DNA from 2 places in the Halomonas sp. AOP13-D3-9 genome. Region 2 is predicted to be linked to the other one. Evidence: predicted binding sites of a transcription regulator. Region 2 holds the regulator's gene; the other holds the start of a gene.
The links. Region 2 encodes FNR, which switches genes on or off when oxygen is low (the NO sensors DNR and NnrR bind a similar motif). Its sites were predicted from a motif close to TTGATNTANATCAA; they were not measured.
Positions count from the first base shown of each region.

Region 1: a site for FNR is predicted at 5,482-5,495, ahead of ACT3UM_RS20575 (DnaJ C-terminal domain-containing protein). Genes of this name have one in related genera too.

Region 1 covers NZ_JBQSYH010000021.1:73,668-88,661, forward strand. The annotation lists gene ACT3UM_RS20535 (F0F1 ATP synthase subunit alpha) at 1-1,047, opposite strand, end outside; gene ACT3UM_RS20540 (F0F1 ATP synthase subunit B) at 1,037-1,774, opposite strand; gene ACT3UM_RS20545 (F0F1 ATP synthase subunit C) at 1,779-2,024, opposite strand; gene ACT3UM_RS20550 (F0F1 ATP synthase subunit A) at 2,024-2,737, opposite strand; gene ACT3UM_RS20555 (N-ATPase subunit AtpR) at 2,734-3,090, opposite strand; gene ACT3UM_RS20560 (AtpZ/AtpI family protein) at 3,045-3,353, opposite strand; gene ACT3UM_RS20565 (F0F1 ATP synthase subunit epsilon) at 3,350-3,760, opposite strand; gene atpD (F0F1 ATP synthase subunit beta) at 3,757-5,223, opposite strand; gene ACT3UM_RS20575 (DnaJ C-terminal domain-containing protein) at 5,697-6,641, shown strand; gene ACT3UM_RS20580 (chaperone modulator CbpM) at 6,645-6,950, shown strand; gene ACT3UM_RS20585 (hypothetical protein) at 7,147-7,491, opposite strand; gene ACT3UM_RS20590 (phosphoethanolamine transferase) at 7,562-9,232, opposite strand; gene ACT3UM_RS20595 (phosphatase PAP2 family protein) at 9,257-9,943, opposite strand; gene ACT3UM_RS20600 (diacylglycerol kinase) at 9,925-10,302, opposite strand; gene ACT3UM_RS20605 (glycosyltransferase family 9 protein) at 10,377-11,570, opposite strand; gene ACT3UM_RS20610 (response regulator) at 11,861-12,523, shown strand; gene ACT3UM_RS20615 (ATP-binding protein) at 12,520-13,911, shown strand; gene ACT3UM_RS20620 (thioredoxin family protein) at 13,991-14,149, opposite strand; gene ACT3UM_RS20625 (type II 3-dehydroquinate dehydratase) at 14,571-14,994, opposite strand, start outside.
Region 2 covers NZ_JBQSYH010000003.1:140,998-155,991, reverse strand. The annotation lists gene ACT3UM_RS04485 (DUF294 nucleotidyltransferase-like domain-containing protein) at 451-2,295, shown strand; gene ACT3UM_RS04480 (3'-5' exonuclease family protein) at 2,301-2,954, shown strand; gene ttcA (tRNA 2-thiocytidine(32) synthetase TtcA) at 3,056-3,967, shown strand; gene fnr (fumarate/nitrate reduction transcriptional regulator Fnr) at 3,960-4,706, opposite strand; gene hemN (oxygen-independent coproporphyrinogen III oxidase) at 4,789-6,222, opposite strand; gene ACT3UM_RS04460 (sulfite exporter TauE/SafE family protein) at 6,301-6,993, opposite strand; gene ccoS (cbb3-type cytochrome oxidase assembly protein CcoS) at 6,990-7,235, opposite strand; gene ACT3UM_RS04450 (heavy metal translocating P-type ATPase) at 7,232-9,700, opposite strand; gene ACT3UM_RS04445 (FixH family protein) at 9,697-10,248, opposite strand; gene ccoG (cytochrome c oxidase accessory protein CcoG) at 10,255-11,694, opposite strand; gene ccoP (cytochrome-c oxidase, cbb3-type subunit III) at 11,952-12,881, opposite strand; gene ACT3UM_RS04430 (CcoQ/FixQ family Cbb3-type cytochrome c oxidase assembly chaperone) at 12,878-13,102, opposite strand; gene ccoO (cytochrome-c oxidase, cbb3-type subunit II) at 13,106-13,714, opposite strand; gene ccoN (cytochrome-c oxidase, cbb3-type subunit I) at 13,734-14,994, opposite strand, start outside.

The DNA of each region.
Region 1 (14,994 bases), on a different contig from region 2:
GAACAAGTCAGCGCTGAGCACAATTTGTCCATCGGTGATGGAAATCAGATTGGTCGGTATGAAGGCAGAAAGATTGCCGGCATCCGTCTCGGCAATGGGTAGCGCGGTCAACGAGCCGCCTCCGCGTGCTTTCGACAGCTTAGCGGCCCGTTCCAGTAACCTTGCGTGTATATAAAAAACATCGCCCGGATACGCTTCGCGTCCAGGCGCCTGTCGCGTTAGCAAAGCGATTTCGCGGTGGGTGGCTGCATGTTTAGAAAGATCGTCAATGACGATTAGCGCATGCTGCCCTTTATCGCGAAAATACTCTGCCATCGTGACCCCGGCATAGGGGGCAATCCATTGCAGTCCAGGAGAGCTAGCCGATCCCGCTACCAGGACAATGCAGCGCTTGAAGTCTCCCTGAGCTTGCAGTGCATCAATCACGCGCCGAACGCTGGAACTCTTTTGTCCTACCGCGACATATATACAAATCATATCGCTAGACTTCTGGGCAATCAGCGCGTCGGTGGCCAGTGTGGTTTTACCAGTAGCGTGATCACCCACAATTAACTCTCGTTGGCCTCGGCCGAGGGCGAACAGCGTGTCGACAACCAGAATGCCGGTCTGAACGGGTTCGGTGACAAGGTCGCGCTCAATAATCGAAGGTGCCGGGCGCTCGATAGGTAAAAAAGTGGTTGTCTCGATTGGTCCCTTACCATCTAAAGGACGGCCGAGCGGATCAATCACCCTACCTAATAGCGCTTCACCCACCGGTACACTAATAACGTCACCGGTGCTGAAAACGGCATCGCCTGAGTTAACATCGGTGGCTGAATCTAACAAAACGCAACCGATCAAGTCAGGGTCAAGAACCCGAGCAAACCCAAGTTGACCGCCTTCGAACCTGAGTACCTCATCAAGACGAACATCGCGCAGTCCAGAAATCATCGCCACGCCGTCGCTGATTTCCTCGACGCGACCCTTATGCTCAGTTTGCGTGCCGATGGAGGTGGCGCGAATCACGTTTTGCGAGGCTTGAAGCCAATCTAGCGGACTACTCGGCATGGTTAAGTGCCTTGGCGATCGTCGTGAGATCCGACTGCCAGCTGTTGTGAAGCGCGAAGTGCGGGGTTTTTATCTCAAGGCCCGCGATCAGTTCGGGGTCGGAAAGAAAGGTCAGTGCTGGTGACTTGCCAAGTGCTTGGCCGAGAGCTTGCTTCAGGGTTGCCTTGTCCTGTTCACTAACGTCTAGTGTGCCGATCAGTTCTATGCCCTGGTCTGCCGTCAGTAATGACTGTCTTTCATCTGCGGACAGCGCGCCTATCGCTTCAACCAGCAAACCCACAAACGCACTTTGAACAACAGCGGTGTCCAGGCGGCTGAGTAATTTTTGCGCAATGTTGACGGCGAGCTGACTGGCTTGTGCCGTGAGTTCGGCGCGCAAAGCAGAGGACTCACGAGCGCTGTTAAGCTTGGCGGTATCAATGAGTGTCTGCGCTTGTTTGTGAGCATTAGCCAGCGCTAGGTTGGCGGCAATTTCCGCCGTTTTCGCGGTCTCGGTCAGCATTTCCTCGCGCTCGGCTGCGATGCCTTCACGGGCAGTCGTCAATTCAACAAGCAGGGTATCAGCATTGGTCTTGGCCGTTTGAGCGTCGCTTAGCAGAGTACTCACCGCGGTCTGACGTTGCTTAATTGCGGCAGCGACCGGCCGCCAAAAAAAATGGGACAGCAGCCAGACCAAAATGAGGACGTTAACGGCCTGTAACCCCAGGCTCCAAAAATCAATGCTCATGGGATTACCCAAGTAACGGGTTGGCGAACAGCAGTAAAAGCGAGATGACCAGACAGTAAATGGCGGTCGTTTCAATCATCGCCAAACCAACGAACAGGGTCCGTGAGATGGTATTAGCGGCCTCAGGCTGGCGCGCGATAGCATCCATAGCGGCTGCGACGGCGCGTCCCTCTGCAAGAGCGGGGCCGATAGCACCAAACGCGACGGCGAAAGCGGCACTAAAAGTAGTGACCATGCTGAGATAGTCCATCAAGATTCCCTCTCTAAAAGTGGCGATGCGGGGGGTGAGTCTTTCACTGTGGGTTGGCTTTCTTCGACTGTCGCTGTGATGAATACCATCGCCAGCACGGCAAAAATGTAGGCTTGTACCAGTCCCGTCAGCAGATCGAGTGCCATTAATGGAATGGGGACAAGAAGCCCCGCCAATGAGGCAACGATGCCAATAACGAAGACGCCGCTCATCACATTGCCGAACAAGCGTACAAACATCGAAAAAATCCGGGTGACGCTTTCCAGAATATTCAGCGGAATCATAATGAGGTTGGGCGCGGCGAAGGATTTTAGGTAACCCCGCACGCCACCTTTGCGGATGCCAAACCAGATGATCGATAAAAAAACCAGTATCGCCAACGCCGCATCGGTTTCGAGCTGGGCGGTTGGTGGTGTCACTCCCGGTATGAGCGAAGCCCAATTGGCGACCAGAATGAAGAGGAAAAGGGTGCCGATGAAGCCTCGATAGGGCGCTGGTTCTGCGCCGGTCGTCTCGCGTATCTGGGTATCCAGAGTGGCGACGATTAGCTCAAGCACGGCCTGGCGCTTACCAGGTAGCGTATCAAGGTGCCGGGTGAGCAAAAATGACCCAGCCAGGAGTATCACCATAATTATCCATGTCGTGATAATGCCTTGGGTGATTGGAAATGGCCCGAGTTGAAATAGGGCGCTGCTTTCAAGAGGCGAGTTCATGGGCTGGCGTGCCTTATTTTGCGAAACATAAGCGACTTGGCCGATACAATGCCGGCCAGCATGGCTAACAGCGTAAAACCACCCATCAACACGGCGAGATAGAGCGCCAAGGCCATAAACGTAAAGCGTCCTAGCGTTAATACCATTCCCATTATTGGGTGCCCGTTAGTAGTGCTTACAAAAAGGTCAACCGTCTTCTGCAGAGCGCTAAAGTAGGCATAACCAACCGCCAGTCCGCCTAGAAAGCATAATGCGATGGTGAGTGGTAGAAAGAGTGGTAAAGAGAGTGGCCAAGAGGGTGCATTGATCATCGTGCATTCATCCATTTCCAGGCTGACCAGCCGCCAAGGCATATGCCCAGCATCATCAGCGGCGTGGTCCAGAAGATGCCGCTGGTCAGTTGGGCATCCAGCCAACGCCCAAAAAATAGGCCTGCCAGGGTAGGCACGATAAATATCCAGCCCAGCACCCCGATTTGAGCAAGACGACGGCCAACGGACATGTCGCCTTCGCGCAGCCAACGTTCATGTCGTTGGTGCCGCCGCCTGGCTTCACTGACCAAGGGGTCATCGTTTATTGTCACCTCGTTAGGCTCCTTAGGATGATCCGTACTCACCGGAACTCTCCTGTATTGGCGCCAAGATGAAGCCGACTGATCATTTGCCGTATGGCGTTGATCTGTAGGCGCATGCTCTCAACATGCTCGACCTTTTCCTCTTCCGCCTCCGCTTCGAAGCGCGCTAAGACGTCGGCACCCAGTGTGGCAAGGTCATTGCCGATCACCGCTTCGCGTGTCGTGATCTCAATGGCGCCTCCTTTCGCGATAGTTAGCACACCGCCCCGAACCGCACAGAATCGTTCGGTGGTGGATACCCGCCAACTGAGAATCGAGAGAGTCAGTGACGTTAAGAAGGGGGCATGACGGTTAAGAATTCCGAAGCTACCGCTTGCATCCTCTGCACGCAGGCTCTCGATCTCCTCGTCCACGACAATCGCCAGCGGGGTGATGATTGTCAGTTTCATGTGGCACCCTCACCAAGGGAAAGCTTGGCGTCGTTTGCTATCGCCTGCGCCTCTTTGGCACGCGCCTGTTCAAGCGTGCCCACCATATACAGCGAGCTTTCGGACCATTCATCGGCGACGCCCTCTAAAATGGCTCGGCATCCGGCGAGCGTCTCTTCGAGAGGAACCCTTGCACCCGGCGTGCCGGTGAAGGCTTCGGTCACCATAAACGGTTGGCTAAGAAAGCGTTGTAGTCGTCGGGCACGTTTAACCATCAGCCGATCCGCCGCTCCTAATTCTTCAATGCCCAGTAAGGAGATGATGTCGCCAAGCTCCTTGAATCTTGCCAATGCTTGCCGGACAGCCTCGGCGATTTGATAGTGCTCGACGCCCACCACCGACGGATCAAGTAGCATCGACGAGGAGGCAAGCGGATCAATCGCGGGGTAGAACCCCTGCGCAGCCTGGGCACGTGACAGTACAATAACGCAATCCATATGGCTGGAAATGGTGGTCACCGCAGGGTCGGTGAAATCATCAGCAGGCACATAGACGGCCTGAATGGCGGTAACGGCGGCGCCTGCTACTGAGGCGATGCGTTCCTGAAGTTGGGCGACTTCGCTGGCCAGTGTGGGTTGATACCCCACGCGGGAAGGCAGTCTGCCCAATAAGCTCGATACTTCGGCGCCTGCTTGGACAAAACGAAACACATTGTCCATTAAGAGCAATACGTTTTGGTGTTTCTGATCACGGAAATACTCTGAGATTGTTAACGCTGTTAACGGCGCACGCCAACGTGCTCCGGGTGGCTCGTTCATCTGCCCATAGACTAAGACCGTTCGTTCTAAAACCCCCGATGCCTGCATTTCAGTCAGTAGTTCATGCCCCTCGCGTGAGCGTTCACCAATCCCTGCAAACACTGATATACCTTGGTATTTCTCAACCATGGCGCGAATTAATTCCATCACAAGCACGGTTTTGCCGACGCCCGCACCGCCAAACATGGCCGCTTTTCCGCCCTGGGCCATTGGCGTCAACAGATCAATGACCTTGATGCCTGTCTCAAAAATCTCCGTACTAGTGGATTGTGTTACGAGCGAAGGGGGGAGTGCATGTATGGAGCGGCGGGGCGTGTCGTCGGGCAACGGAACGCCATTGTCTTGTGGTTGGCCGATAACATCCAGAAGCCGTCCCAGCACTGCAACCCCGACAGGCACAGAGACTGAGCTGCCAGTGATATGCACCGGCACGCCACGTGAAAGCCCCGCGGTTGATTGAAATGCCACCGCGCGTAGCGTTTTCATATCAAGGTGACTATGCACCTCAAGCAGGAGCAATGAGGGCTGATCCCACGCCACCTTTAACGCGGCATTAATCGGTGGCAAGTCACCATCTTCAAACAAAACGTCAACCACCGCGCCTCTCACCGCATGCACAACGCCACAACTATTGATGCCTACTGATTCAACGCTATCGAGTGGCATGGCGAGATTCCTTAGGTGATCCCACTAGGCTATTTAGGGACAGTCATATAGCTATGTTGAATGCTAAGGCTGTTTAAAAAGCATTGCCCTGATCTGTGTTAGCGTTATGTGTAACCAGCCTATGCGATTTTATAAAAGGACGGAGCCCAATCGTCTCAGCACCGCTCTTTCGTCAGGCTCTTTCGTCGTGCTCTGCTCGGCAGTCCTGCCTGAAATAGAGCTCTTCAGCCGTTATCCAAATCACTGTGTGGGTGTTTATTGATATGGGTTAATTTACGGATCAATAAATACGCTAAATTGTGTTGGGGCTACGCTGCTAATGCAGAGTGCTCAAAGCTGGTTTATCACTAGGCGCCGAACCTGCAGGCGTGTAAGGGGGTTGTCGACTACCCTTGATTCAACAGCAGCTAATTACACGGGATACTTGGCGGATAAATGCCTGGAGCCCATTCCGACAATCGGAGGCTCTCAACGTGGAATTTAAAGATTACTATCAGGTGCTCGGCGTGGTGAAGACCGCAACGGCCGAGGAGATCAAAAAAGCCTACCGCAAGCTGGCCCGCAAGTTTCATCCTGATGTCAGCAAAGAGCCCGATGCCGAGCAGCGCATGCAGGAAATCAATGAAGCCAAGGCAGTGCTATCTGATCCCGAGAAGCGTCTCGCCTATGACCAACTGGCTCAACAGTATCAAGCTGGCCAGAATTTCCAACCACCGCCGGACTGGGATGCAGGTTTTGAGTACAGCGGGCGTGGCTTCGAGGAAGCCGATCTCGGTGAATTCAGTGATTTCTTTGCCAACCTGTTTGGACAGAGTGGCCGGGCAGGGCGAGGGCAGCGCGGTGCATATCAAATGCGCGGTGAGGATCGTCACGCCAAAGTTGTTATTGACCTCAAAGATGCTTACCTCGGCGCTACCCGTTCGATCACATTGCAAGTGCCTCAGGTCGATGCACAAGGTCGCGTCAGTTCTAGACAGCATACGCTTAACGTTGGGATCCCCAAGGGTGTTAAAGCGGGGCAGCATATCAGGCTCTCGGGTCAGGGTAGCCCGGGGAGTGGCGGTGGGCCGGCTGGGGATCTGTTCCTTGAAATCCACTTTACACCCGACCCCAGTTATCGGATAGAAGGCCGGGATGTGCACCAAACGGTACCGGTCACGCCTTGGGAAGCTGCGCTAGGAGCCAGCATCGAGACCCCTACTCCGTCTGGGATGGTGAAGGTGACGTTGCCTGCGGGCTCGCAATCGGGGCGACGGTTGCGCTTAAAAGGTCGCGGGATTCCTGGGCCTGAGCCAGGCGATCTGTATGTGGAGCTAGAGGTAGTGTTGCCCCCGGCGAATACCGATAAGGCACGGGAACTCTATGAAACCATGGCGCGGGAATTGGCTTTCAACCCGCGCCAACGGAAAGGAAGCTAGGCCATGGTACAGCGAGCGATTACCAGCGGTGAACTGATCGACGAGGCAACCTTGACCCTAGATGAGCTGGCACGTGCCTGCTCGGTAGAAACCAACTGGGTCATCGAGCGTATTGAAAGTGGTCTACTGGCCGATGGTTCGCCCTATGTGGCGAGCTGGCGCTTTACGAGTTATGACCTGACCCGGGCTCGACGTATGTGCCAGTTTGAACGTGATTTTGAGGCCGCGCCCGAACTTGCCGCGTTGGCGACTGACTTGATTGAGGAGAATCATCGCCTCAAGGAGCGATTACGCGCTGCGGGGCTGTGAGAAAATTATTTGCTGAGGGCGATAGAGGGGCTCCTCGTTGATGGGGAGTGAGATATGAACATGGGGTAATACACGTCATTGATAAAAATCTTAAGCCTTTTAGACACTTGCTTGGTTTTAATAATAAAGAAGGAATAATATCTGGAAGGCCCCTACTGAGCTGATAATACACAATAATAGATGTTTCATTGCTTGATTAAGCCAGTAGAAACAAAATAACCACAGTACCAACGCCTGCTACACCTATCGCATCCAGCGTATCTAAAACTTCGTTCTCTAATGAGTGAAGGGAGCAGCAACTCGTTTTGTTAGCACTGCGTAACCTCAATAGCTGAGACGTACTGCTGGCCGCGATGCTGAAAATAGCAATGATGATTTCAATGGATTCTATCTCAAATAGCGCAAGGAGAACGCTTACCAAGCTGGTTAAAACGATACATGCTTGGAAAGAAAACCATTGCAAGTCAATGAAAATATTATCATTACTAGACACCCAACTATCAGAAGCGGTTTTTTTTGTTGATAAGAGCGATATAAACATTCCGATGCACCTGAGTCGTGGTGAGGTTAAATTCATCTTGCCACCGAATACTTAACGATCACTTACATGTTTACCCGCTGTAGGGATTTCGGCACGTTTGGCTAATATCTTTTGCCTGCTGGTAAACGTCCGTTGCTACGTTAAGCAACCCCAGCACGCTGTGAAATAAGTTATCGTGCGAGGCAGTTTCATCAGCGACTTGTCGTAAGCAGCCCGTATTAAGCCCTTGCTGCTGTGAGAATGAACTGGACAGCCACCAAACCATAGGCACATGCGTCTGTTCGTCGGGTGCAATAGCGTAGGGAATGCCGTGCAAATAAAGCCCCTTTTCACCCAGTGATTCACCATGATCAGAGAGGTAGATCATCGCAGTTGCGTAGTCATCCTGAACCTTTAACGTCTCAATTACCTGATCCAACACGGTGTCGGTATATAGAATGGCATTGTCGTAGCTGTTGGTGATGGCGTCTCTTGAGCACTTGGCTAAATCAGCGGTGGTGCAAGCGGGAACAAAACGTTCGTAGGTAGCAGGGTAGCGCTGGTAATAGCTTGGCCCATGGTTGCCTAGCTGATGGAGCACGACCACCTGATCAGCTGAGGTAGCGCTAATTTGCGTCGTTAGGGCTTGAACCAATGCCTCATCCAGGCATCGCCCATCTTGGCACAAAGAAGTATCGTTCTCTGGCGAGAGTGTTTTTGTCGTTACTCCGTCGCAGACACCTTTACAGCCTGATTGGTTATCAAGCCAGGTGACCTCTAACCCAGCGTGGGCTAATACGTCCAGTAAGGATTCATGTTGCTGAGCATAGGATTTAGCGTAATTGGCACGTCCCGGTAATGAAAACATGCAGGGTAATGAGACTGCCGTGCTGGTTCCGCATGAGGAAACGTCTGAAAAATTGATAACGTCAGGCTGCTGGGCAAGTTTGGGCGTGGTTTGGCGCTCATAACCATTTAATCCCCAATTCGCCGCCCGCACCGTTTCGCCCACTACGATGACTAGCAGAGTGGGCTTGTCACCCTCCTGCGGGCTGATATAGGCATCCTCTCCTACTGGGGATCGCACCGTATTCTCGTTAGCGTGTTGGCTGTAAAGCGCCTGTGCCATCGAAACAATATAATTACCCGGGGTCACCAAGTAGCGAAGCTCTTTATTGTTGCGCATGAGTGACGACACTTCTTGGTAAGATAAGAAGGTCGCAAGCAATAAAATAGCCGCACTGGCGAGGCAATAAGCTGAGCGGTGCACAATAGCTTTCTTCCAGGATGAAGGCGCGATATCAATTCGCCAAATCATGAGGGTAGGCAGGCCAAAAAAGATGGCCAAATGAATCAGTAAACCAGGGGTGAGAAGTTCCTGGGCTTCGTTAGTATCTGTTTGAAGCACATTATCTAACATTGAGGTATCAAAATAGGTGCCGTAGTAAGTAGTAAAGTAACTGACAATGGCGGCAATCAGAAACAGTATGGTTAATAAGGGTTTTACCAACGGTCGAACAGCAAGGCTTACGAAGACCAAATAGTTAAGGCAGGTCATTACCAAAAACATACTGGCAAGAGTCAGCCACGTCTGGATTGCCAAAAGGTCATAACCAGCAATCGCTTGTTGCCAGAAAGGTAAATTATAAAAAACACTGAATATGACAACGACCCACAAGACAAGCTGCTCCGTGCTCAGTGTGGAGCAAAAATTAAAAACGGTGTTAACCATTTTTGAAGGGAATGACAGCAAAGGGGGCATCGAAAGGCTCACTGTATGAAAAGATTAACGAACGCTGGGGGGGAATAAGAAACTTGAAAGGGCAAAGCTTACCGTCCAGCAAATCATCACCGTCCAGAGGTCGTGAGATAGAAAGTGCGCCCCGCGCAACTGTTGAGCGATGCCAAACGTAAGGCCAAGCCCCAAACCAAGCGCAAGCCCTGCCCATCGCCAATTGGGCCATATGGCGGCAAAAAAGAAGTAAAGAGCTATCCACGTATAGCCTGCGCTGGCATGCCCGGCGGGAAAGCAAGCGGACGCAGGCATTGAGGGAGGGCGTATATCGAGCAAACCAATAAAGTCTTGATTGCCACCATAGCGCATTAAATCCCAAGGGCATTCCATGCTCACCAGGTGTTTAATAGTTGCTACCAGTAGGGCTGAAAGAAGCGTTGCGGAAAAAAGATATAAAAGCGGCGCACGATAATCCTTAAGACAAGTAACCGTGGTGCTTAGTATCAATAGAAGAAGTGTGGCTAAACCCATAGCCAAGCTTAGCCATTTACCCCCTTTGTGAAGAATATCTTGGGTAATCCAGGTATTTTTCCATGCCCAGATATTACCCTGAAGGCGATATAGAAAGTCAGTAAGCGTAAAGTCGATATTTAAAATACTGAAAACTGACATGCCGATTAAAAATAAAAGCCAAGTGGATATTATGGGTTTGAGAACGTTTAGTTGAGCAGCACGCATAGCCACACACCCATCATCATAAAAATGGTCATCATGACGGCGGCAGCCCCCATGTCTTTCGCACGTCCACTAAGTTCGTTATGTTCTAGTCCGATACGGTCAATGGTGCTTTCGATGGCGGAATTAATGAGCTCCACTATCACTACAAGAGTGAGTGAAGAAAACAGCAACGCTTTTTCAACAGAAGTGGCATTAACAAAAAATAAAAAAGGGTAGAGGATGAGGCATAGCATCACCTCTTGTCTAAAAGCAGATTCGTTTGTCCAGCAAGCTTTTAAACCCGATGCTGCATTGATAGAAGCACGGAAGATGCGTTTAGCACCCGTGCCATTAGGTTTTGATGTAGTTGAAATAGGCAAGACAGTGCACTCGGTAACGTAATAGTAGGGGTACTATAAAGTGCAAAACTTAACGGACAGTTATGCGCTTTAATTTAGTAGCTAGAATGCATCTGGGCTACACTTGGTAGTGGTGTTACCCACTGTGTTGGGTGGTTTGTTACCGAGCCAGCATTAACGAGTGCCGTTGAACCTTGTCCGTCCAGATTAGCTTGTATGGCTTCTATTACCGTGCTGATCTCTGGGCGCCACAGAATGGTGTCATAGGGCTCTCGTGGTACGAAGGCGAGTGATTTTTTCTGGCGCACCAGGGAAATGGTGGCGACATCGAGTGCTGCTGCTAAGTGCATTGGCCCTGAGTCGGGTGTCACGAGTAATCGCGCACGCTCTAAAACGGCGGCAAAGTGACGGATAGGTAGCGGTGGGCATAAGCTGCCATATAGTGCTGACATCAAACGCTGCTCAATCGGTGCTTGAAGCCTAAACTCCTCCGGCCCAAGGAAAACGACATAACGTATTTTGCGAGCTTCCATGGCATTGATGAGTGTTAGCCAAAATACCAACGGCCAACGTTTGTTTTGATGCCCTCCTACGAAGATCGCAATAAAGTCAGTTTCTGACGGGTGATCACTATTAAGGCTGACTAGCTGTTCTACCTTTACCATTGCGCGATAGCGTTCCTGCTCCGTTAGCTGGAGCAATGGCCGATTACGGCAAGCAACGCCGAGCGGGCGGGTCAAATTAACGATGGCATCATAGGCATGTGATGACTTCCCTTCCGCCTCAATGCTGTACCAGCGCTGGTGACCTTTACGTGACCCCATGCTGTACCTTGCGCCAATTAACTGTGTCACTATATAGCCGCTCGTGGATCCTCCGCTCACTTGTACCGCTAGGTCATAGCGTTGAACCCTTAGGCGTCGACATAATGTCACGCACTGCCAAGGACGGAGAATCGCAGTTCTCGACAGTAAATAAAAATGGTCAACGGGCCGTTGTTGCAACAGTGGCCATGTTTTATCGGTCGCTAGATAGTCTATGCGTGCGGAAGGAAAACGTTTACGCAAAGCATCGATGATAGGAGTGCTAATTAGCGCGTTGCCCAGTCTAAAATTGGGGCGAATAATCAAAATTTTCTCTATGCCCACAAGGTTATTGATGGTTTCTGGCGCGGGCGCTTTGACGATATAGCGTATGCCGCCCAGTAAACATCGCTTCATTTGTTTTTCTAAACCACGGGCCATTATTTTTAAATAAGAGTTTGTTCTAATAAATATTAGTAAGTGCATGTTATGGCGCTCTGTTTAGTTAATAGAAAATGATCCGCCCACGGCAGCGGCAGAGCAGTTTGAAAATCGCCGCCAGTAAATTCGCTGCTTTGGCTTTGCCTATGGCGAAAGAGGCAGCTTGAGCCTAATAACTTAAAGAAGAGTTAAACTGCGTAAGAGATGTGCAAAAATAGGGTGGTTGGATTGCTGGTTAAATTCAGATATGTATGCTTTGTGGTATAAGTTGCCGCATTTAAGAAAAGCTTAAGTTTTGGTAGCCAAGATAGCGGTTTGTCGATTGAGGAAGCAGCATGCGCGCACTGCTGATAGAAGATGACCCCTTGCTGGGGGATGGCATAAAAACGGCGCTGGAACGCGAGGGGTACACGGTTGATTGGTTTATGCTTGGCCGCGAGGCAATCAACGCTGTCAGTAGTGAAACCTTCAGTGTGATTATTTTGGATCTTGGACTGCCCGATATGGACGGTATGCAGGTACTGCATTTACTCCGTCAGCACTCCACTCTGCCTATTCTGATTTTGACGGCCCGCGATGCGATGGAAGACCGTATTGGCGGTTTAGATGCGGGGGCGGATGACTATGTGCTCAAGCCTTTCAATTTGCAGGAGTTACTCGCCCGTTTACGTGTCGTAATGCGACGCGCTGAGGGTCGTGCTTCGCAAATATTGACGCTGGGGGTGTTAAGTATTGATGAGGCGCGTCATGTGGTGAGTTGGCGGGGCAAAGACGTAAAGTTGGGCCGCCGCGAGTATGCCTTACTCTTAGAGCTAGCCAGGCACCCCGACAGAGTGCTGTCTCGCCCTCGTTTAGAAAATTTACTATACGGCTGGGGCGACGAGGTAGAGTCCAATGCAGTGGAAGTTCACATTCATCATCTGCGTAAAAAGCTTGTGAAGCACCTGATCATTAACGTGCGCGGGATTGGCTACCGGCTGGATAGCCAAGCACAATGAGATCGATACGGCGTTATCTACTCCGCACGCTGGCGATTACAATGGTTGTCGCCGGGGGCGTCGCGGTTACCGCGGCCTACTTGATTACGGATCATGAGCTAGAAGAAATTCTCGATACACAGCTCAGTCTGCATAGTCGGATTGTGGCTGGCCAACTCGATCCAAACGCGACCATTGACGACTATGCTCGCCTGGCGTCGCGCATGGGCCTTCCAGGCCATCCGACACAGCTATATCGCGACGGTAAAGCAGTGCCCGTGAGCAGCTCAGAATCAGGTCCCAAGCTTTACCACGAGGAAGAGCTTAAATTGGTACTGGGTTTTTGGAATGCAGATGGCTCACCTAAGCTGTTAGGAGGAAAATGGAATGATGCCGGCCCTTTCCCTCCACCATTAGAGGAAGGGTTTCGCTGGGAAAGCTATGATGGTCATCGTTGGCGGGTGTTCAGCATGTTCGATGTTGCCAGCGATACCTGGATTCGCATGGGGCTGCGAGGTTCGTTTCATGATGAAGTGGTGGAGCGCATCACCTGGAACAATTTATTGCCGATGCTCTTTTTGCTGCCACTCATCCTTTGGCTGATGAGCCGCATTATCCGGCGGGGAATTGCGCCCATCCAAGCGCTTTCCAGCCAGGTGCAAGGCCGCTCCGCCCACGACCTACGTAACATCGATAACCCGGTTCCTCAAGAACTTAATGAATTACGCCAATCGCTAAACGACTTTATCGCCCGGCTAAAAGCAACGTTAGAGCGCGAGAGGCGCTTTACAGCCGATGCGGCCCATGAGTTACGCACGCCCTTAGCAGCGCTGAGAATCCACTTAGATAATGCGCAGGCGGGGGGAGAGCAATCATTACAAAAGGCTTATGTCGGGGTGGAGCGGCTTCAGCGGGTGGTAGAACAATTGCTTATTTTGGCGCGTTTGGATCAAGTTGCCACAATCTCGCCGGCGACTATCGATCTCTATCCGATTATTGCTGAATTGGTAGCCGAGCTGTGGCCTCTCGCTGAAGAGCGCGATCAGCACTTGAGGCTAACAGGGTTAACCCGGCTGGAGGTTTGCGCCGACGAAGTCGAGGTGGGGATTCTATTTCGTAACCTACTGGATAACGCCTTGCGCTATACGCCGGAAGGCGGTGAAGTGGAGGTAGAATTAGCGGTTTGGGAAGGGTTGCCTCAACTCACGGTGAAAGACACTGGCCCCGGGCTCCCCGAGGCATTATTGGATAAAGTCACTGAGCGCTTTAGGCGCGCGTCGGGTCAGGGCACTACCGGCAGCGGATTGGGTTTGTCGATTGTTTCGGAGTTGGCTCAGCGCCAAAATGCACGCCTTACGCTTAGTAACCGCAAGCCTCATGGGCTAGCGGTCAGTGTGACGTGGGGGTAAAACCGGCGGCAAGATTGTTAATTATTGGTGTAGCGACGAAACGCGTCCTCCGCACTGCCTCCTTCTCTTATTGCGTAGCTCAAGCCTTCAACAACGACTCAATTTTGTGCCGAACCGGCACGCCGCCGCTATGCACAAGCTTGCCATCAATAGCAATACCTGGCGTTGCCATGACCTTATAACCCATGATGGCCGCCGGGTCGGTGCAAGTGGCAGGTGTCTTTGCCGTCGACGGCAAGACGCTGTGGCGCTCTTTAATACTTAATTCAACGCAAGATATGGGACATGCATCTTAACGAAATGCTCAGAAGGTGCACTCAGTTTCTGCGGCAAAGGGCTGACTCTCTGAATGTGTTTTAATAACGTCATTTAATTACCGGGGCGAACGTTTGTTTTACTTTATGTCAACAAGAAGTGGAAAAGTTATGTCATTCTGTGGTGGAATTATCTCTGTAAGTGGCTGTTTCTCCGTCCAGCTTATGCCAAACTCAAGTGAAAACGACATTTGTGCTGTTCCCTTCCAAACGTGATATAGACTATTCCTTAGTAAAATGACTAAGCCATGGTGATGTCATATATCGCCGCAAGCTTAGTCACTCCCGTACTGAATACCGCTATAAGTTCGCTACTGCCCCTCGCTCAATGAGATACATCGATCACTAGCTTCCCTCTTCTACAGCCTCTTCAACTGTCTCTTCTACTATCTGTAGCGCGGCTTCCACCGCAGTTCGATAACCGGTCGGCCCCAAGCCTGCAATCACTGCTGTCGCGATGCGTGACACGAGCGAGCGATGATAAATTTCCTCGCGCCGGTGAATGTTGGAAATATGCAGCTCGATAATCGGGCCGGGAAACATCTTGAGTGCATCGAGGATGGGAATGGAGGTGAAGGTCAAACCGGCCGGATTAATCACGATAGCGGCAGCGGGTTCATCGATGGCTTCATGAATCCACTCCACCAATTGCCCTTCATAAGCGGACTGGCGAAATACCACCGGCCGTGTGCCAGCGGCATGCCGACACATCGTCTCTACTTCCGCGAGCGTCGTATGCCCGTATATCTCCGGTTCGCGCCTGCCGAGT
Region 2 (14,994 bases):
GTGGCTCTTTGCTAGCTGCATGTTGTTGAAATTGAGTGCTTTTAAACGCCCGTTAAGCGAATTTTGTAGGTGTTTGCAGGGCTATGGGACAATAGTCTAGTAAGCAAATAAATGCATTTATTGGCTACTTTAAATACATGTACTGCGTTTAATGGGCAGTGGCGGTTATTAACTATCGATACTTTGGTCGCGTATCAAAGGTCGCTTCGACCTTAGCGTGATAGCTAAAGGTATAACAAGGTTCTACTTGCTACTTGGGAAGTGAATCCTTTATACCCGTACAGCCACCTTCATATAATAATCGATAACTGCTTTCTGAAGCGTTGGAGTGGTTCAGTTTATGTGGATCAGCATCGAGTCACGATATTTATTTGTTTTTTCTTATGTCTGCTAGCTTGCCTTAAGGCAAAAACCGGTTAGTCGCAGCCCCGTTTAATGAGGTCAAACCCCATGGTTGATGTGGATCTATCCCAGCTGCCGTTTACGCTCCTTGACGATGAGGGGCGTGAGCACATTCGCCGTGGCATTGACCTTGCCTATTTTGATCGTGACGAAATCATTTTAGAGACGGGGCAAGCGGGTGAGTTTGTCTTTCTGATTCATAAAGGCGAAGTGGCGGAAATCGACCCCACGCTGCCCTCGGCTACCGCGCGTATTGGGCACTACACGGCGGGGGATCTGTTTGGCGCGATCAGTATTCTCAATGGTAAAAGCCGCTACCGCTTTAAAGCTGAGCAGGAGTGCCTGTGTTACTTACTGCCCAAAGCGCTGTTTCAGCAACTGTGTCGTCACTACCCTGACTTCAGTAATTTCTTTCGCCAGTCGCTGACCCATAAGGCGCGTCTGCTGACCGAAAAGCGCGCCGAAGGGGGTGTCACCATGGCGGGCTTTATGTTGGCCAAAGTGAGCGAGTGTATGCGAGAGCCGCTGCTAATGGCGGCGACGACCGATATAGCCAGCGCGGTCAAACAGCTCAACGCTAGCCACGCCGATAGCCTGCTGGTAGAGACCCAGGACACCCTGGGGATGGTGACCAAAACCGATCTGCTCAATGCCCTGGTGCTGCAGGGCAGCGCGGTAACATCGCCGGTGGATGAGATTGCCCATTTTAATTTGGTGACCGTCGCGCCGGATCAGTACTTATTTGAAGTATTGGTGTTGATGACCCGCCATAAAGTGGCAAGGGTGGTCGTGATGGAGCACAGCGCCTTGAAAGGCGTTGTTGAGCTCACTGACGTGCTTAGCTACTTCTCAAGCCGTAGCTATGTGGTGAGCTTGCAGGTGGAGCAGGCAGCCAGTTTGGAAGCGCTTGCGGTGGCCAGTCAGCGCACCCCTGAGCTGGTCAAAGCGCTGATGGCCCAGGGCGTTAAGCTGCGCTTTGCGATGGACCTGCTCGCCGCGCTGAACGGTCGTATCATGAGTAAAGCCTGGGAGTTCACCATTGATGAGCGCTATCACGGGCAGAGCTGCATGATGGTGATGGGCAGCGAAGGGCGCGGTGAACAGATCCTCAAAACGGATCAGGATAACGGCCTGATTCTGGCCGATGAAACCCAGTGGCCTGACCTTGCAAGCCATATGCAGACGCTCACCGATACGCTGATTCAGCTCGGCTATCCGCCGTGCCCCGGCAATATTATGGTGTCTAACCCCGAGTGGGTGGCCACGGTCACCCAATGGAAGGAGCGTATCGCAAAATGGGTTAGGGAGCGTGACGGCGATAGCCTGATGAAGCTGGCGATTATGCTTGATGCCCACGCCGTGGCAGGCAATCTCAGCTTGCTGGAGAGCGTCCGCGATGAGCTATTTGAACGCTGCTCGGGTGATGAGCTGCTACTCTCCTATTTCGCCCGCACAGCGCTGCGTTTCTCGACGCCGTTGACCCTGTTTGGCTCGTTGAAAAAGCCCCAGCACGGTATCGATATTAAGAAAGGCGGCATTTTCCCGATTGTTCACGGCGTGCGCACCATGGCGCTTGAGCGGCAGATAAAAGCCACCTCAACCTTTGATCGGTTGGATGCGCTGGCTGCCGACGGTCGCTTGGATCGTCGTTTTGCCGATGACTTGGGGGAAGCGTTGGCACTGTTTTCCGAACTACGCCTTAAACAGCAGCTAAGTACGGTGGAAACGTCTTCGGACACAAAAGAAGCTAACGCCCAGAGCAGCAATCGCGCTAATCGCGTTGTGGTGCAAAACCTTTCTTCCTTGGAGCGCGACCTATTGCGCGAAGCGATGCATATTGTCAAAGACTTTAAGCAGCGGCTTTCCCATCGTTATCATTTGGAGTATTCGTGAGCGGAATGCGGCTGTTAGATCGACACGTAGGGCTATTTAGCGGTTCATTGCGCACCTTGTTGCGCCGTGAAAGCGATCGTCGGCGCTGTGCTGATTCCCCCTATGAGTGGTTGTTTCAACCTTATATGGGCGAGGAGCTGGTAGCACTCGCATGTACGACAACGCCCACATTGTCATCGCCGGTGATCAGCTTGGCGGCGGTGGTGCTGAGCCAGCAGCAGGTACGAACCAGCCGTGCTTTTGTGATGACGTTAGGTAGCACGAAACAGCCCGAAAGTGCGACGCTGCGCCGTCATTATTTGCTATGTGAGGCAGGGGAGGTGCAGCCGCCAAGCAGCGATAACTTGAGCGCATTAGTGGAATTTATCGGCAATCGGCCCATTGTGGGCTGGCAGTTGGAGCAGCGCATTGTAGCGTTGAATAGACTACTGACTAAGCAGCTGAATTTTGCGCTACCCAATGCCCAGGTTGATGTGGCGAGACTGCATCAGCGCCAACTGCGGCGTTTGCATCCGGAGGTAGAAGCGCCCACCAGCTTCGCCCAGGCGCTGGCATGCTGGCAGGTGCCCGCCATGGGTGTGCAAAGCGTGCTTGGCGAGGCAACCGCCAGCGCACTTCTGTATATGCGCCTGCAGCGCGTTATGGCGGAGGTGGCATAGGAATGGGGGAAGCACTAGTGTTTGGGTCAGGCGGTGAGTGTTGTTAGAATGTGGCAATATTTCCTCTTTTAGCGCCTTTCACTATCGGCAGTGCTTATTTCATGCAATCCCTAGATTATTTCGACCCGCATTTTGACACGCCAGATGTTGCTCCTGCAGCCTCTCCAGACGCTGTGCAGGCTGATGCTAAGCAGAAGCGTGAATTTAACAAGCTGCAAAAGCGTCTGCGCCGAGAAGTGGGCAATGCGATTATTGATTACCAAATGATCAATGAAGGCGATCGCGTGATGGTGTGCCTCTCCGGCGGTAAGGACAGCTACACGATGCTGGAGATTTTGCGCAACTTGCAGCGCAACGCGCCAGTTAACTTTTCGTTGATAGCGGTCAATCTGGATCAGAAGCAGCCGGGCTTTCCTGAGCATGTGCTGCCTGCCTATCTGGACAAGCAGGGGGTGGAGTATCACATCGTAGAACGCGATACCTACTCGGTGGTGAAGGAGAAAACCCCTGAAGGCAAGACCACCTGCGCGCTCTGTTCACGGCTTCGCCGCGGCTCGCTGTATGGGTTTGCCGAAGAGATTGGGGCCAATAAAATTGCCCTGGGCCATCACCGGGAAGACATTCTTGAAACCCTGTTTCTGAATATGTTCTTCGGCGGCAACCTGAAAGCGATGCCGCCGAAGCTGCTATCCGATGATGGTAAGAATATCGTTATTCGGCCGTTGGCCTACTGCAAAGAAGCGGATATTGCGGAATTTTCGCGGCTGATGGCGTTCCCAATCATTCCCTGCAACCTGTGCGGCTCCCAGCCTAATATGCAGCGTCAGGTGGTCAAAGAGATGCTCGCCGAGTGGGATGAGAAGTTTCCTGGCCGTCTGGAAAGCATGTTTAAAGCGGTGACCAATATTGCGCCCTCCCAGTTGGCAGACCGCAGCCTGTTTGATTTTGAGGGCTTAGAGGCGAAGCAGGCGGAGCTGCTGGCGGGTCGCATCCAGGCCTTCAACGTCAGCTAACCGTTTGCTCTTCCTCTTCGGCGAGGGTAATCAAACGCGGCATATCGAGAATATTGACCTCTCGCCCAGAAACCGCCACCACGCTCTGCTGCTGAAAGCGGCTTAAAATGCGGCTGACGGTTTCCACCGCTAAGCCCAGGTAGTTGCCAATATCGGCCCTCGGCATTGAGAGGCGAAAGCTGTAGGGCGAGTAGCCTCGGCGACGAAAACGGTCCGAAAGGGTAATCAAAAAGGTGGCCAGCCGTTGATCGGCGGTTTTGCGCGAGAGTAGGCGCATCATGCGTCGGTCATCGCGCAACTCTTTGCTCATGCTCCGATACAGCTGGCCACGTAGCTCAGGGATCTCTTCTGAGAGCAAATCCAGGCGGTCAAAAGGAATCTCGCAAACGGTGGTGGTTTCCAGGGCGATAACGCTACCGGGGTAGTGCTCTTCATCAATGCCATCCAGCCCCACCAGTTCACTGGGCAGGTAGAAATTGGTCAACTGCTCACTGCCGTTACCTTCGGCGGTGACCTGTTTCAAACTCCCCGAACGCACCGCGTAAACGCTGGTAAAAGTGTCACCCTGGCGAAACAGCGGCTCGCCTTTTTTCAGCGGCGCACGGCGGCGAATAATCGCATCGAACTGCCCCATATCGTCCAACTCAAGGGCAAGCGGCAGGCACAGCGAGCTAAGGCTGCAGGTTTGGCAGCGCGCTTCGTGGAGTAGCGAGCGTCGGCTGCTCATAGGTTCCAACATGCGGTGCTCCTTGAGTGGGTCAGGATAAAATTAGCAAATTCTTACTTATTGTGGTGCCGTTAGCATGCCTGCAATAAGGTGATTAAACAATCTTAGAGTAGCGCTGCCCTATTTGCCCAGAAAGATGGGTATCGAACGCCATGGCTAAATGGCGCACCAGCAGTCGACCCATGGGCGTGGCGTTAAGTTGATCACCACTACGGGTCAGTAAGCCATCTTGCTCGGCGCTCTGTAAACGCTCCAGAGCGGGGGCAAAATAGCGGGGGGCATCAATGTTCCAGCGCTGGCTGACCGCAGCCAGATCAATGCCCATATCGCACATCAGCCGCTCAATCACATCCCGCCGGATTAGGTCGTCATCACTCAACCGCACGCCTCGCACAGTAGCGAGCTGACCCTGATCCAACGCCGCCTCGTAGCTTGCCAGATCGCTCGGGTTCTGCGCGTAGACGTCATCAATACGTGAAATCGCCGAAACGCCAAGCCCGATTAAATCGCACTGGGCATGGCTGGAGTAGCCTTGGAAGTTGCGCTGTAGCGAGCCGTCGCGCTGAGCAATGGCCAGGCTATCGTCAGGCCGGGCAAAGTGATCCATCCCGATATGTACGTAGCCAGCCGCGGTGAGCATTTCAATCGTGGTGCGCAGAATTGCCAGCTTCTCTTCACCGCCCGGCAAATCATCGACATTAATACGCCGCTGGGGAGCAAAGCGCTCGGGCATATGGGCGTAGTTAAATACTGAAAGACGCGCCGGATTGAGTTCAATCACCTGGCGGAGGGTATTCGCAAAGCTCTTTTCTGTCTGAAACGGTAAACCGTAAATAAGATCGAGATTGAGCGAGCGAAAGCCCAGGCGATGCGCCTCTTCCATCAGCGTTTCGGTGAGTACCCGCGGTTGAATGCGGTTAATGGCTTTCTGCACCAACGGGCTTAAATCCTGCACGCCCAGGCTAATGCGGTTAAAGCCTAACGACTGCAGGTGGCGCAGGGTAAATACATCCGCTTCCCGGGGGTCTATTTCAATCGCGTAGTCGCGATCGGCAGAGGACGAAAGGCCAAACCGGGCATCCAAACGATCAATCAGGTCGCCCATCTGATTCAAGCTAAGAAAGGTCGGCGTTCCGCCACCCCAGTGTAGCTGCTCCACCGGTCGTGATGTATCCAAGTGGCGTGCGGTCAGCACCATTTCACGGTCGAGCCGGGATAAGTAAGGCTCGGTCAGGGCGGTGTTCTTGGTGGCGATTTTATTGCATGCGCAGTAGAAGCAGATCTTGCGACAAAAAGGCACGTGAACATACAGCGACAGCGAACGCTGACTGGCATTGCTACGCTCTAGTGCCTGGGTCAGGTCACCGGGGGTGAATTGGTCGTGAAATGACAGCGCCGTGGGGTAAGACGTGTAGCGTGGTCCGCTGGTGTCGTAGCGGCGCAGCAGGGCTTCATCCCACACCGGCTGCACGGGCGCTGCCGCCACAGACGAGGTAAGAGGTGAAACCGCAGGGGCATGAACGGGCATGAAGGGGCGCTCCGACGTGAGGTAATGCCGCTAGCCTAACCCGTGACGAAAGCGTAAAGATTGAGCCATGTCATGCTATTAGAGGTTGTGTGCCGTAAGAGTCCAGAGCTGCCACAGCGCAAACGCGATAATCGTTAGTGCCGCCACGCTGCGCGTCGCCGGGTGGCGAATCAGGTGGCTTAGCTGGCGCGCAGCGAGGCCAGTGGCGAGCAGCGCCGGCAGGGTGCCTAGCCCAAATGCGCCCATTAGCAGCGCGCCCTGGAGCGGGTCGGCTATCGCCAGGCTCCAGGCCAGCATGGAGTAGACCAGCCCACAGGGTAGCCAGCCCCAAAGTGCGCCTAGCGCGAAGGCTTGAGGGATATACACCACCGGCATTAAGCGCCGCCCCACAGGCTCGATAAAGCGCCATAGACGGCGGCCAACCGCCTCCACTTTGAGCAGCCCTTTCCACCAGTTGGCGATATACAGTGCCATCAGGATCAGCATCAGCGCGGCAAACACCTGAAGCAGCATTCGTGCCGTGGCGGAAAGCGAAAATAGCGTGCCCAGCAGGGCAACCAGCGCGCCTGCGCTCATATAGCTAATAATACGGCCAGCATTGTAGCTGAGTAGCAGCCCCCCCATACGCGCTGGATGGCGCATGCTGGGGGGTACTGCAAAGGTGAGGGCGCTCATAATGCCGCCGCACATACCAATGCAGTGGGCACCGCCCATTAAGCCAAATACGAATGCCGCCAGCAGCGGCGGTAGATCAAGCCCTGTGGGATTCATGGCCGAGGCTCTTGGTCGTCGGGGGCGTTTTTATCTTTTGGTGCGGCGGTTTTTTGCTTGGCTGGTGGGCGCTGGCGGCGCTGTTCGGGGGGAAGATCGTTGTCGTCCTCATCAAACAAGATGCGGTGCGCCGGGCCTTCTAAATCGTCGAACTGATCATTTTTGACCGCCCAGAAGAAGGCCCAGACGGCGAGTCCGAGCAGAATCAGCGAAAGCGGAATAAGCAGGTACAGAATCGTCATGCGGTTACCGGTGTTGACGTGCCAAGCGTTGGTGCGGGCTGGGGGCGCCAGCGTGACAGCCGTAGGGCGTTACCCACCACCACTAGCGAGCTAAGCGACATACCAATCGCGGCTAGCCAGGGCGGCACCAGCCCCATCGCCGCCAGCGGCAGCGCCGAAACGTTGTAGCACACTGACCAAATCATGTTCTGGCGCATGATACGCCGCGTTGCGCGGGAAATCTCGATGGCCTCAAAAATCCGCATTAGACGTGGGCTGAGCAGCACCGCGTCGGCGCGGGTACGGGCGAGATCTGTCGCTCCATTCATGGCAATCGCCACATCAGCGCCAGCCAAGACTGGCACGTCGTTGATGCCGTCACCAATCATCACCACAGTTTCGCCAGCGGCTTGGAGTTGTTTCATCCGGGCCAGCTTGCCCTCTGGACTGGTGCCCGCGTGCCAGGTGGTAATATTGAGCTGGCTGGCCAGGCTTTCCACCGCATCTCGGGTGTCGCCAGAAAGCAGCTCTACGTTTAACCCCTGGGCCTGGAGGGCCGCGATCGTCGCCGCAGCGTCATCGCGAACGCCGTCATGCAGACCAAACCAGGCGCGGGGCATGCCGTTTTCGCTAAGCAGCAGCCATTGGCCCTTGGCGGGCGCCGCCATACCGCTAGCCACGGCGCCATCGACAGCAAATTCGTGCTTGCCCAACCGCCAGCGGGCACCGTTTAAGCTGCCTTCAAGCCCTTGCCCGGTGTAGCTGTGAATATCTTTGGCTTGCAGCGTCGCATCCCGGAACGGCCGAAAGGCGCGGGCAATGGGGTGCTCCGAATGGGCCTCAAGGGCGGCGGCAATTGCCCGGGCACGCTCGGCGGTTAATTCGCCGAGAGGCTGGGTTTGGGTAAGCTGCATCTCGCCGCGGGTCAGGGTGCCGGTTTTATCAAAAATCACCCGGGTAACGTTGGAGAGGGTTTCCATGGCATCGGCGCGGGTAATCAACACGCCGCGCTTACGTAGTTGGCCGTGACCTGCGGTCAGCGCCGCGGGAGTAGCCAGCGCCAGCGCGCAGGGGCAGGTTACCACCAGCACCGAGAGCAGCACCCATAGCATCCGCGAAGGATCGATAAACCACCAGGCAATCGTTACGCAAGCCGTCACTATTAGCAGGCGGAGTACAAACAGGTGGGCCATACGCGCCGCCATCTGCGCAAGCCGCGGGCGGCTGGCAAAGGCGCGGTCGGTAAGGTCGACAATGCCCGCTACCCGGGCATCGCGCCCGGCGTGAGTTACCCTGATCACCAATGGGTTTTCCATGTTTTGGCTACCGCCGGTAATGCGGTCGCCCACCCGGCGGGTGACCGGTAGGTATTCGCCGGTCAGCATCGATTCATCCAGGCTCGATTCGCCTTCCTCGATAATGCCATCGGCAGGGACGCCGTGGCCGGGCTTGATCAATACACGGTCGCCGGGGACGAGTTCGCTGGCGGGTAGAATGCGCTCGCTACCGTCGCTTGCCAGCCTCGTGGCCGAAATGGGTAACACGCCGCTTAGCGCATTGCCGCTATGGCCGCTGCGGCGTCGGGCGCGGCTTTCCACGTAGCGGGCAAAGAGTAAAAAGAAGGTGAACATGGCCACCGAGTCAAAATAGACCTCGCCGACGTTAAACAGCACCGCGTAGCTGCTGGCAAGGTAAGCCCCGCCAATCGCCAGCGATACGGGCACATCCATGCCCAGCACCCCGGTGCGTAGGTCACGCAGGGCGTTGCGGAAAAACGGCTGGGCGGAGAAAAACACCACCGGCGTCGCCAGTGCAAAAGAGAGCCAGTGAAACAGGGCATAGAAGTCGTCGCTGATTTCTCCAGGGCCGGAGACATAGATCGGGATCGAGAACATCATCACCTGCATCATGCCGACAGCGGCGATAATCAGCCGTCGTACGTTCATGCGCTCCTCATGCTGCATGCGCGCCTGGGCTTGATCGGGCTCGTAGGGCTGGGCGTCGTAGCCGATGGCGGCCAGTTCCGCCAGCAGTTGCGAGAGCTTCAGCTGTTGGGGATTCCAGCTTACCCGCAACCGGTGGTGGGTTAAATTCACCGCGCTGGAGGTGACCCCTTCCAGGGCATTCAGGCGGTGCTCGATCAGCCAGGCACAGGCGGCGCAGGTAATGCCTTCAATGGCGAGGGTCGCTTTGACGTTGCCCTCATCACCATCAGGATGGACAAACTGCGCCTGCAGGCCGGGGTCATCAAACACCGACCAGGTGTCCGCTTTGGCGGCTTGGCGCTCATCCGGGCGTTCGGGCAGTTCGGTCCGGTAGCGATAGTAGCTCTCTAGGCCACCGTCGACGATGGCATGGGCCACCGCCTCGCAGCCGGGGCAGCAAAGCGGGTGGGTAGCCTCATCCAGGCTAATCGACCAGGGTGACCCAGCGGGCACCGGGTTACCGCAGTGGTAGCAGGGGGTGGCAGGCGTTGCATCGCTCATTCGCTTGCTTTGCGTCCTCCCGGTAGTAGCGTGACGCTATTTTCATTGGGGAAGGTCGCCTCACCGGTGAGGCGCCAGTTGGCATCTTCTAACGCAGGCTGTATCTGCAGATACCAGCGGTAGCGCAGATTGTCCGGGCCCTGGGTGATATAGCGACCGTCGCGCACATGCTCGAGCACAAACGACTGATCGCGGTCATTTTCAGTGGGGAAGATAAGGTCAAGATAGAGCGCGTCGGGACGCGCATCGCCCGTTAAATCAACCACAATATCGCTGGTAAGCGGATCAAGGCGTAAATCTGCACTCAGGTTTAACTCACGGGCGCGATCTTGTTTGGCCAGCACCATGTTGATGGCTTTGCCGTGCTCGTAATAATCTTCTTGCACGACCATGCCGTCGAAGCTTGTTATCGATAAGATCGCATAGGTAATACTGAATATAATGGATGAAAGCAGTATGCCGATTAAAAACCACGGCCAAAACTGCTTATACCAAGGAGTTACTTTATCTCCAGGGGCTAGCTTATCGCCGGAGGGGAGGGATGACATAAGCTTCTATCTCCTAATATTGCCCAGAAAGCTGGTCTCGCGTTCAAGGCGAATATCCGCATCCTGCTGAGCCTGCAGCGTGAATACAATGGGGTGGCTGGGTTGCTGTAAGTCGTCGGGGTTGGCGGTTACGGTAACGGCTTCAAAGCGCGACTCCCCGGCGGGCACGCTGATCGACGTACTATCCAGGGTTAAGCTGGGCAAACCGGCAACGCTTAGCTGGTAGGTGTGGTCTTGATCATCCAGATTGCGCACCGTCAGGCTAAACACATTGCTAATTTGACCGTCGCGGGTCATTTGGTAGAGCTGGGTGCGCTCGCGCTCAGCGTCAAAATTAAGCGGCATGCGGTCGCTAATGGCCCAAGCAAAGGTGCCCACCATAAGCACCAGCGCAGCGAAGTAGCCTAGCAGGCGAGGGCGCATGATATGGCTCTTATTACCCTCAAGGGCATTTTCGGTGGTGTAGCGCACCAAGCCCCGCGGGTAGCCCATTTTATCCATCACGCTGTCGCAGGCATCGATACAGGCGGCGCAGGTGATGCACTCGTACTGCAGCCCATCACGGATATCGATACCGGTGGGGCAGACCTGCACGCAAAGATCACAGTCGATACAGTCGCCATAGCCTGCCTCGCGGGCTTCTAGGTGGCTAAGGTTTTTTTTGCGGTGCCCGCGGGGTTCGCCGCGTGATTCGTCGTAGGAGACGATCAGCGTGTCGCGGTCAAACATAACCGATTGAAAGCGCGCATAGGGGCACATGTAAATGCACACCTGCTCGCGCAGCCAACCTGCGTTCAGATAAGTAAACACTAGGAAAAAGCCAACCCAGAAGTAGGACCAGCCGTGGGCCTCTAAGGTGGGAAGTTCAGCCACTAAATCGCGAACCGGCGTGAAGTAACCCACAAAGGTGACGCCGGTGGCGAGGGCAATCAGCAGCCAGGCAGTGTGCTTGGCCCCTTTACGCCAGGCTTTATCCGCGCTCATCGGTTGATTATCGAGCTTAATGCGTCGATTGCGCGAGCCTTCTATGCGGTGTTCAAGCCAGATAAACAGAAACGTCCAAACGCTTTGTGGGCAGGTATAGCCGCACCAAACCCGTCCCGCAAACACGGTAATAAAAAACAGCCCAAAGGCGCAGATGATCAGCAACCACGAAAGGAGGATGAACTCCTGTGGGTAAAACGTGGCGCTAAAGATATGGAATTCTCGACTTGGCAGGTCGAATAGAATTAACGGCCGACCGTCGATATTAATCCAGGGTAAGAGGAAAAATGCCAGCATTAACGCCCAGTTGGCACTGCGTCGTAGCTTCTGGAAAACGCCCTTGATTTCGCGCACATAAATGTGGCGTCGTTTGGCGTACATTTCCTGGCTAACCGTTTCACTTGAGGGGCTGTGATGTCCCACCGGGTTCGGTGTGACGTCTTGGCTTGGTATCTTTTCCATGGTGGTATTCCCGGCTCAAAAGGCAGGAGAGGTAGCACCCAGTGCTCATTGAAGCTAGGTGCTTGGTTAAACCATTTGCCTAGTTCAACCTGATGCGTCGTTAAATCTGATGCTTAGTCGGTCTGGGTGTTGCATTACTATTGTATCGGGTTGCGCAAAATCGTATTGGGTTGGGTATAAAGAAAGGGTGCGGTTTGGGGCCGCACCCTTGCTGGGCTAACGTGGCTGACATTGATTACTCTCTGTCAGCGATCCAATTAGTCCGCTAAGCGCAGGCTGTACACATAGGCGGCGACCAGGTGAACACGCTCTTCACCAATATAGGCCGCTTGTGCAGGCATATGACCGTTACGGCCATTGCGCAGCGTCTGACGTATTGAGTCGCCTACCTCTTGGCCTGGTGCCAGGTAGAGCCAGGTATTATCGGTCAAGTTAGGCGCGCCAAGTGCCGTGTTGCCGGTACCGCTGGGGCCGTGACAGGCAGCACACACCGCCATAAAGGTACTTTCGCCCTGTTCAGCCTGCGCCGCGTCATGCTCTTCATTAGACAGCGAAAGAACGTACTGCGTCAGGTTCTCGATATTGTTCTGACCTAACTGCTGCCAGGAGGGCATTAGGCCATTTCGGCCATTGTTCAGGGTGGTCAAAATATTGTCTGGCTCACCGCCGTACAGCCAATCATCGTCGGTCAGGTTAGGGAAACCATAACCGCCCTGGGCGTTTGAGCCGTGGCACACCGCACAGTTGTTTTGGTAGATACGCTCGGCGACCTGCATCGCCTCGGGATCTTCGGCAAGCTCAGGAATGGGGACTTCCTGATACTGGGCAAAAATCGGCGTAAAGCGCTCTTCGGCCTGAGCGACTTCCTCTTCCCATTGGCTCTCCTGCGACCAGCCTAGTATCCCCGCGTAGTTGCCCAGGCCGGGGTAAAGCACCAAATAGCCGAGTGCAAAAACCACCGTCAGGACGAACAGTTGGAACCACCACTTCGGCAGCGGGTTGTCATACTCTTCGATGCCATCGGCGGCGTGGCCAGTGGTTTCTACGTTACCTTCTGCATCAGGCGTTTTATCGGTACGGCGGTTGGCCAGCAGTATCCATACACTCAGCGCTATCGTGCCCAGCGTAATGATAATGATCCAGGCGCTCCAAAAGCCGGATAGGGAGTCACCCCATAAATTATTCATAACTTCTTATCTCCCCTGTCGTCGCGGGAATGCGCTTCGCTGTCGCGTTCACGCGAAGCGTGCTTGTCACTGGTCGGTAGCTCATCGTCGTCGGCAAAGGGCAAATTAGCCGCTTCGTCGAAATCTGGCTTGCGTCGCTTGGAGTAAGCCCAGAGGGCAATGCCGATAAACGCGAAAATCAAGATCAGCGTGATGAGACCGCGAAAAGTTCCCGTATCCATAACTTAACGAGTGCCCTCGAGCACGGTTCCGAGCTGCTGGAGGTAGGCGACCAGGGCGGTTATTTCCTGGGTGCCGCGAACGTCTGCAGTAGCGTTGGCGATATCTTCGTCGGTATACGGCACGCCCAGTTGACGCAGCGTACGCATCTTTTGGGGAGTGGCATCACCATCGAGGGTGTTTTCAAACAGCCAGGGGTAAGCGGGCATGATCGACTCGGGCACTACATCCCGGGGATTGTAGAGGTGAGCACGGTGCCAGTCGTCGCTATAGCGCCCGCCGACACGCGCCAGGTCTGGCCCGGTACGCTTGGAACCCCATAGGAAGTTGTGCTCGTAAACCTGCTCACCTGCCACGTTGTAGTGGCCGTAGCGCTCGGTCTCCGCGCGAAATGGGCGCACCATTTGCGAGTGGCAGCCCACGCAGCCTTCGCGGCGATAGATGTCTCGGCCTTCCAGCTCTAGCGCCGACAGTGGCTCCAGGCCTTCAACCGGCTCGGTGGTCTGCTTCTGGAAAAACAGCGGAACCACCTCAGCCAAACCGCCGAAACTGATCACGACAAGGATCAACACGGCAAGCAGGCCAACGTTCTTTTCGACAATCTCGTGTTTCATTGGTCTCAACTTCCCCGGTTTAAGCAGCTTGTGGCGCTGAATGGCTGATGGCCTCACGACGCTTAACGGTCATGTACACATTGAATGCCATGATCAGCATGCCGGTGACCCAGAAGAGGCCGCCGATTAAGCGAACAAAGTAGCCCGGCGCGCTGGCTTCCACGGCTTCAACAAAGGTGTACATCAAGGTGCCGTCAGGGTTAATCGCCCGCCACATCAAGCCTTGTAGAATGCCGTTCACCCACATGGAGGCGATGTACAGCACGGTGCCGATCGTGGCCAGCCAGAAGTGCACGGCAATCAGGTTGATGGAGTGCATTTCAGTGCGACCAAAGACGCGCGGGATCAGGTGATACATCGAGCCGATGGTGATCATCGCAACCCAACCCAGTGCACCGGAGTGTACGTGGCCGATCGTCCAGTCAGTGTAGTGGGAAAGCGCGTTGACGGTCTTAATCGCCATCATCGGGCCTTCAAAAGTGGACATGCCGTAGAAGGACAGAGCCACCACCAAGAAGCGCAGCGTGGGATCCGTGCGCAGCTTATGCCAGGCCCCCGATAGGGTCATCATACCGTTGATCATGCCGCCCCAGGAGGGCGCCAGTAGAATGATCGACATGATCATACCCAGCGACTGTGCCCAGTTCGGCAGCGCGGTGTAGTGCAGGTGGTGAGGGCCTGCCCACATGTAGATTATGATCAATGCCCAGAAATGGACGATAGAGAGACGGTAGGAGTAGATCGGACGCTCAGCCTGCTTGGGTACGAAGTAGTACATCATGCCCAGAAAGCCGGCGGTCAGGAAGAAGCCTACCGCGTTGTGGCCGTACCACCACTGCACCATGGCATCTACCGCACCGGCGTAGATCGAGGTGGAGTACATGGGGGTAACCGGGATGGCCGCGTTGTTGACGATGTGCAGCACCGCAACGGTCAAAATAAAAGCCGCAAAGAACCAGTTCGCCACATAAATATGCGACGTAGTGCGTTTTTTGATCGTCATTAGGAACACGATGGCGTAGCTGATCCAAACGACCGCGATCAGAATATTGATCGGCCACTCCAGTTCAGCGTACTCCTTGGTCGTGGTGTAGCCCATGGGCAGCGACACGACCGCAGAGATAATGACCGCTTGCCAGCCCCAGAACGTAAAGGCCGCTAACTTGTCAGAAAAAAGCCGTGTCTGACAGGTACGCTGAACCACGTAATACGAAGTAGCAAACAGCGCCGAGCCGCCAAAGGCGAAAATAACGGCGTTAGTGTGCAACGGACGCAGGCGT